2 regions of the Actinoplanes sp. NPDC049265 genome follow, and region 2 is predicted to be linked to the other one. Evidence: riboswitches for the same ligand, from Rfam matches in the RefSeq annotation. Region 2 holds a riboswitch; the other holds the start of a gene.

Region 1 (3,396 bases), on a different contig from region 2:
CAAGGCCGACTGGACGACGGCCCTGGCCACCTGGGTCGAGCAGCACCCGGCGGTCGGCGCGGTGGTCTGGTTCGACACCGACACGCACTACAACTACCACGAGAAGTGGCGCGTCGACACCGACCCGGAGTCCCTCGCCGCGTTCGTCGCGATGGCCAAGGACCCGCACTTCAGCGCCTGACCCGGCGCCCCATGCGTGCGGCCGAGCCGCGGGTCAGGCGGCGGGGCGGCTCAGCCGGTTCGCGAGTTCGGCCGCCCGGCTCAGCTGCCCGGCCCGCGCCGTCGTCCGCACGGTGCGTCGCAGCAGCGCGGGCACACGCACGGTCAACGTATCGGTGACAGCGGTACCGGGCCCGGCGGCGACCAGACCGGTGACGATGTGCACCTGGACGCCGCCCCGGCTGCGGATGTCGAAGACGACCCGCGCGCCCTCGCCCGTCTCCTCCGGCCAGAGCCGGACCGCGATCGGGTTGTCCATCCGCAGCGGGCCGGCCAACCGCAGCCGCTCCACGGCGGTGAACTCGGTGACCCCGTCGCTCTCCCGGATGTCCCGCACCGCGACCACATAGGGGTTCAGCCCGACGTAGAGTTCCGGATCGCACAGGTGCGCACCGACCTCACCGGGCGGCGCCGCGACAGTGAACTCATGGACGAGCGTCAGCTGACTCACGCGGGCAAGATAACAGCGCGGCGCCCGGCCGGGGCGGGATGGTCAGGTGGCGGCCCGCTCGGCCGCCGCGACCGCGTTGCGGAACAGCATGGCCACAGTGGTCGGGCCGACCCCGCCGACCCTCGGCGTGATCGCGCCGGCCACCTCGGCCACCGACTCGTCGACGTCGGGCAGCAGCCGGCGGCCCTCGTAGCGGACACCGGCGCCGATCACCGTCGCGCCCGGTCGGACGTGCTCGGGCTGGACGATGCCGGGCACGCCGGCCGCCGCGACCAGGACGTCCGCCCGCCGGGTGTAGCGGGCCCAGTCCGGCACGCCGGTGTGCACCACGGTGACGGCGGCGTTCGCGGTCGGGCGCTTCTGGGCCAGCAGCATGGCCAGCGGCCGGCCGATGGTGGCGCCACGGCCGAGGATGACCACCTCGTGGCCGGCGACCGGGATCTCGTAGTGGGCCAGCAGCGCCTCGATGCCGGCCGGCGTGCACGGGACCGGGCCGGGCCGGCCGCTCGACAGCCGGCCCAGGTTGAGCGGGTGCATGCCGTCGACGTCCATGTCCGGGTCGACGGTCATCAGGGCCGCGTCGTAGTCCAGGTGACCGGGGATCGGGTATTGGATCAGGAGGCCGTGCACCGCCGGGTCGTCGTTGAAGCGGGCGATCGTACGGTGCAGATCGTCCTGCGTGGCGTCGGCCGGCAGGTGCTCGTGCGGGGACACGAAGCCCAGCTCGGCGGCCTGTTTCTGCTTGATCCGGATGTAGCCGGCGCTGGCCGAGTCGTCACCCACCAGGATCGTCGCCAGCGACGGCTCGACACCGCGGGCGCGCAGGTCGGCGGCGCGGCGGGCCACGTCGGCCAGGACCGCCTCGGCGACCGGCGCGCCGGGCAGCAGCCTTGCTGTGTCAGTCATGCGATTCTCCCGCGTGGGCACCCAGGCGGACGGCACCCACGACCGCGCTCCCCGATGGTGGTCGCCATCCTCGGTGCCGCCAGTCGCGTGAGGATCTCCAACCTACCCTGCAGACCAGTGGTAGCCCTGAGGGGTATCCGCGACCCGAATGCCGCTCAGGCCTACCACTGAATCGCCAGTGGTAAGTCTGGGCGTATCCGCCCGGGCCTCCCGCGGAAAGGGCCGGTGGGAGGCCCGGGCGGTATGCGCGACCGGAACGCCGCCCAGGGCTACCACTGAATCGGCGATCGGCGGCCGGGCGGCGGCGTCAGGACTGAGCGGCCGCGACGATCACCGTGCGGTACGCGGCGGTGTCCCCCGCGCGATACAACCCGATCGTCATCCGGCTGGCCGACGGGAGCCGTAGCGTCGCCCCCCAGGTGCCGTCGCCGCCGGCCACCCGCCGCTCGATGATCCGGTTGCCGGTCGGGTCGGTGACCACCACCGAGTACGGACCGTCGGCCTCGACCAGCCCGGTCGCCCGGATGTCGACGTCCCAGCCGCCGTCGCTGCCGACCGGGCCCGGCAGGTCGGAGTAGAGCGTGGTGACGGTGACCCGGTAACTGTCCTGCGAGCTGGTGTACGACAGCCAGCCGGCCCCGCCGACCACGGCCAGGACCAGAAGCATCGGCAGGAGCTGCTTGACGACCGTACGCCGCTCGACCCTCTGCTCGGGCGACCGCGGCGCGAACGGCCCGGGCAGCGGCGTGGCCGTCTCATCGGTGATCCTGGGAATGAGCTCGGTCTTCGGGCCCTCCTCGTCGTCCTCCTCCTCGCCCTGCCAGACCCGCTCCGGCACCGCCCTGAGGGCGAGCATCGCCAGCGTGATCCCGGCGGTGGCGAGCGACCAGGAGACCCGGTCGAGCTTGAAGCCGGCCACGTAGAGCACCAGCCCGGCGACGATCATGGTGGCCAGCGACAGGCCCGGCACCAGGACGGTCCGCTCGACCGCGCTGAGCGCCCGGTAACGGAAGATCAGGGCGTTCAGGGCCAGCCCGGGCAGCAGGCAGCCGAGCGCGATCCCGCCGGGAATGGCCAGCGCGCGCGGCCCGGCCAGCACCGACGCGGCCGCGGCGATCGTGGCCACCGCGAACAGGAGCGCTGTCGATCGAAGGACGGGCCGAGCCCGTTCACGCACGGTAAGCCCGTTCACTACTGGACCCCCATCCGGTAGATGCGCACCGTGCCGTTGTCGTAGAGCCGGTCCACGTCGGTCAGCGCGTCGAACTTGGTCAGCTGGCGGGTGGTCAGCGGCTCGGTGATGCGGCCGGCCCGCGGGTCGTTCTCGAAGTACGCCTCGCTCTGCGGCAGCTGGGTGCTCAACCGGCGGTCCACCACCAGGTAGTTGACACGGATCCGGGCGACCAGCTCGTCCTCGTTCAGGCCCCACTCGTCGGCGTAGTAGAGCGGCCCGACCTCGCGCACCGGGTCCTGCCGGCCGTAGGTGGACGCCAGCGACACCGACGTCACGTCACCGCCGACCCGGTTGCCCCGCCCGAGCACGGTGAGCTCCCACTTCGCGGCGTCCACCCCGTACGCGTCGACCGAGCGCTCGAACCCTCCGGCCAGGTACGGCCCCGGCAGCAGCGACCCCAGCGGCGGCCAGCCCCCGGCCCGGGCGCCGATCATCAGCAACGTGACCAGCGCCGAGCCGGCCAGCACCCGGACCACCAGGTTGCGCCCGGTCGGCGGTGGCGTGGCCAGCGCCGGCGCCACCCAGTGCCGGCGCCCGGCGGTGTCCCGCGACGGCAGGATCTGCACCGCCCGGACCAGCGCGATCG
Region 2 (3,396 bases):
GGGCCAGCGCGCGGAGCGTCGTACCCTGAATCAGCAGCGTGCCCAGCGTGACCAGCAACGCGATCACCTGGATGGCGTCCCGCCCGGGCACGTCGTGCGGCACCGCCGCGGCCGCCGCGAGGGTGAGAATGCCGCGCATGCCGGTCCACGACACCAGCAGGATCTCCTTCGACCCGAGCGGCTGGAACGGCTGACCGCGGCGCTGACGCACGTTGTCCTCGAAGCGCGCCTTGAACGTCGGGTCGCGATCCATCCGCAGGTGCATCATCTTCCACTGCAGCGACCAGCGGCCGAACAGCACGAACACGGCGAGCAGCCGGATCGCGATCGCGGCCACGAGCAGGACTCCGGCGGCGAGCAGGGTCCGGCCGAGCCCGAACTCCAGGTCGCTCAGAACAAACTTCAACTGCAGGCCGATGTACGCGAAGACGAACGTTTCGAGCAGGAAGTCGAGCACCGGCCAGACCTGGTCCTCCTGAAGTCGCGTCAGGTGGGCGCCGTCGTACTGATGCTTCGGGTCGAAGGTCAGGTTGGCGGTGACCCCGAACGAGGCGGCCACCACGGCGAGGATCCCGGAGGCGTGGATCTCCTCGCACAGCAGGAAGGCGGTGAACGGCACCAGCAGCACCAGCGAGGTCTCCAGCGTCGGGTTGTGCAGCCGTTTCCGCAGCCACAGGGCACCGACGCCGAGGATCAGCCCGACCACCAGGCCGCCGAACGCGGTGTACAGGAACTTGCCCACCCCGCCCATCCAGGTGGTGCTCTCGCCGCTGACCGCCGCCACCGCGATCGAGAACAGGGTCAGCGCTGTCGCGTCGTTGAGCAGGCTCTCGCCGGTGAGGATCGAGGTGACGCGTCTCGGCAGCCCGAGCTCGCCGCCGTGCGACACGGTGGTGATCGTGTCCGGCGGGGCGAGCACCGCACCCAGCACGAACGCCGCCGCCAGCCCCATCGACGGCAGGATCCAGGACGAGATCAGGCCGAGCGCCGCCGTGGTCAGGACGACCAGGGCGACACCGAGCGTGATGATCGGCCGCAGGTTGGCGCCCAGCGAACTGGCGGCGGCGCCGCGCGCACCCGAGTAGAGCAGCGGCGGAACCACGATGGCCAGGATCAGCTCGCTCTCCAGTTCGAGCCTAGGCAGCCCCGGTATGAAGGAGGCGGCCGCCGCCAGCACCACGATGACCAGCCCCGGTTCGACGCCTCGACGTTTGGCGGCCGCGGACACCGCGATACCGAGCCCGATGATGAGCAGGATCTCCACACCGTTCACGTTGATCAACCTAGGGCACCGGTATGCTTGCGCCGGGCCGTGACTGGCGTGTTCGGATGGGTCAACCATCGTGGAGCGGCCTCGTCGAAGGAGACGAAGACAGCTGCCGCGCGCCTGGGCCTCCACGAACTCGTGATAGGGAGGTCCGATGAACGCCGAATCGACTGCTTTCCGCTCCGCGCTGGATGTTGTGCGCCAGATCGAGCCGCGCATCGCCGACGCGATCGCCCAGGAGCTCACCGACCAGCGTGAGTCGCTCAAGCTGATCGCCAGTGAAAACTACGCGTCTCCGGCCGTCCTGCTGGCCATGGGCAACTGGCTGTCCGACAAGTACGCCGAGGGCACCATCGGCCGCCGCTTCTACGCCGGCTGCCAGAACGTCGACACCGTCGAGTCGGTCGCCACCGAGCACGCCCGCGAGCTGTTCAACTCGCCGTACGCGTACGTGCAGCCGCACTCCGGCATCGACGCCAACCTGGTCGCCTACTGGGCCATCCTCGCCGACCGGGTTGAGGTGCCGGCGCTCAAGAAGTTCGAGAAGCGCCAGGTCAACGACCTGAGCGACGCCGAGTGGGCCGAGCTGCGGGCCGCGTTCGGCAACCAGCGCATGCTCGGCATGTCACTGGACGCCGGCGGCCATCTCACCCACGGCTTCCGCCCCAACATCAGCGGCAAGATGTTCGACCAGCGCAGCTACGGCGTCGACCGGGCCACCGGCCAGATCGACTACGACGCGTTGCGGGCCACGGCGCGCGAGTTCAAGCCCCTGGTGATCGTCGGCGGCTACTCGGCGTACCCCCGCAAGGTGAATTTCCGCATCATGCGCGAGATCGCCGACGAGGTGGGCGCGACCTTCATGGTGGACATGGCCCACTTCGCCGGACTTGTCGCCGGCAAGGTCTTCACCGGCGACTTCGACCCGATCCCGCACGCCCACATCGTCACCACGACCACCCACAAGAGCCTGCGCGGCCCCCGCGGCGGCGCCGTCCTGTGCGGCCCTGAACTCAAGGACCAGGTCGACCGCGGCTGCCCGATGGTCCTCGGCGGCCCGCTGGCCCACGTCATGGCGGCCAAGGCGGTCGCGTTCGCCGAGGCCCGCCAGCCGTCCTTCCAGACGTACGCCCAGCAGATCGTCACCAACGCCCAGGCCCTGGCCGAGGGCCTGACCAGGCGCGGCGTCCAGCTGGTCTCCGGCGGCACCGACAACCACCTGGTCCTGGTCGACGTCCACCCGTTCGGTCTGACCGGCCGCCAGGCCGAGCAGGCCCTGCTCGACTCCGGCATCGTCACCAACCGCAACGCCATCCCCCAGGACCCGAACGGCGCCTGGTACACCTCCGGCATCCGCATCGGCACCCCCGCCCTGACGTCCCGAGGCCTCGGTGTGGCCGAGATGGACCAGATCGCCGAGCTGATGCACACGGTGCTCACCCAGACCACCCCCGCCGAGGGTTCCAAGGCCAAGTACACCCTGGACCCGGCCCTCGCCGACCGCGTCAGCAAGCAGGCCACCGAGCTGCTGGCCCCGTTCCCGCTCTACCCCTCAGTCGACCTGGGCTGAGTTTCAACCCACCAGGCCTCGGCGGCCGGTCACCCCGTCCGCCGAGGCCGGCAGTCTCACCCCACTTGCCGGGCCAGGCAGTCTCACCCCACTTGCCGAGCCAGGCAGTCTCACCCCATTCGCCGAGGGCAGCGGTCTCACCCCATTCGTACGACGAGGCGCGGGCGGAGTTCGCGGGCCGAGGCGGGTCGCGGTTCTCGAAATCAAGAACAAGCTGTCGCAGCCGAGTGGGTGGTGCTGACCGCAGCTCCCGCCGAGGGTCGCTTCGCTCCACCTGCGTAAGTGGTCACCCTCCGAACCAGGCCGCCGCCCCAGCCCCGCTGTCGGCGACGCGTGAATGCTGGATTCGGCCGCCGTTGACACCCGCCCTACTCGACGGGGCCCCGAGGTGCTCTTCCTGACCATAACGCCGGCTACACGGCGCCAACAGCAAGAGCTGATTCCCGCACCGCCTGCGTTCCGAACGCGATTCGGCTTGGGCGTGTGCCATCCCCCGACCGGCCCCTCACGCCGGACTCTCCGCATTTCCCGGACCCGCACGCCGCACGCCGCACGCGAT

Evidence for each region. Region 2 has a riboswitch for ZMP and ZTP ahead of ACGFIO_RS14695 (glycine hydroxymethyltransferase). Riboswitches for the same ligand answer to the same signal wherever they lie in the genome.
Region 1: it holds a riboswitch for ZMP and ZTP, as region 2 does, so the genes downstream of both, ACGFIO_RS21530 (bifunctional 5,10-methylenetetrahydrofolate dehydrogenase/5,10-methenyltetrahydrofolate cyclohydrolase) here and ACGFIO_RS14695 (glycine hydroxymethyltransferase) in region 2, are expected to answer to the same signal.

What each region holds. Positions count from the first base shown of each region.
Region 1 is NZ_JBICSP010000008.1:293,977-297,372, forward strand. Features, by position in the region: gene ACGFIO_RS21520 (glycoside hydrolase family 26 protein) at 1-181, shown strand, start outside; gene ACGFIO_RS21525 (SRPBCC family protein) at 215-670, opposite strand; gene ACGFIO_RS21530 (bifunctional 5,10-methylenetetrahydrofolate dehydrogenase/5,10-methenyltetrahydrofolate cyclohydrolase) at 713-1,576, opposite strand; ZMP/ZTP riboswitch at 1,589-1,673, opposite strand; gene ACGFIO_RS21535 (hypothetical protein) at 1,884-2,753, opposite strand; partial or broken gene ACGFIO_RS21540 (hypothetical protein) at 2,768-3,396, opposite strand, start outside.
Region 2 is NZ_JBICSP010000005.1:30,982-34,377, forward strand. Features, by position in the region: gene ACGFIO_RS14690 (cation:proton antiporter) at 1-1,273, opposite strand, end outside; ZMP/ZTP riboswitch at 1,303-1,400, shown strand; gene ACGFIO_RS14695 (glycine hydroxymethyltransferase) at 1,422-2,837, shown strand.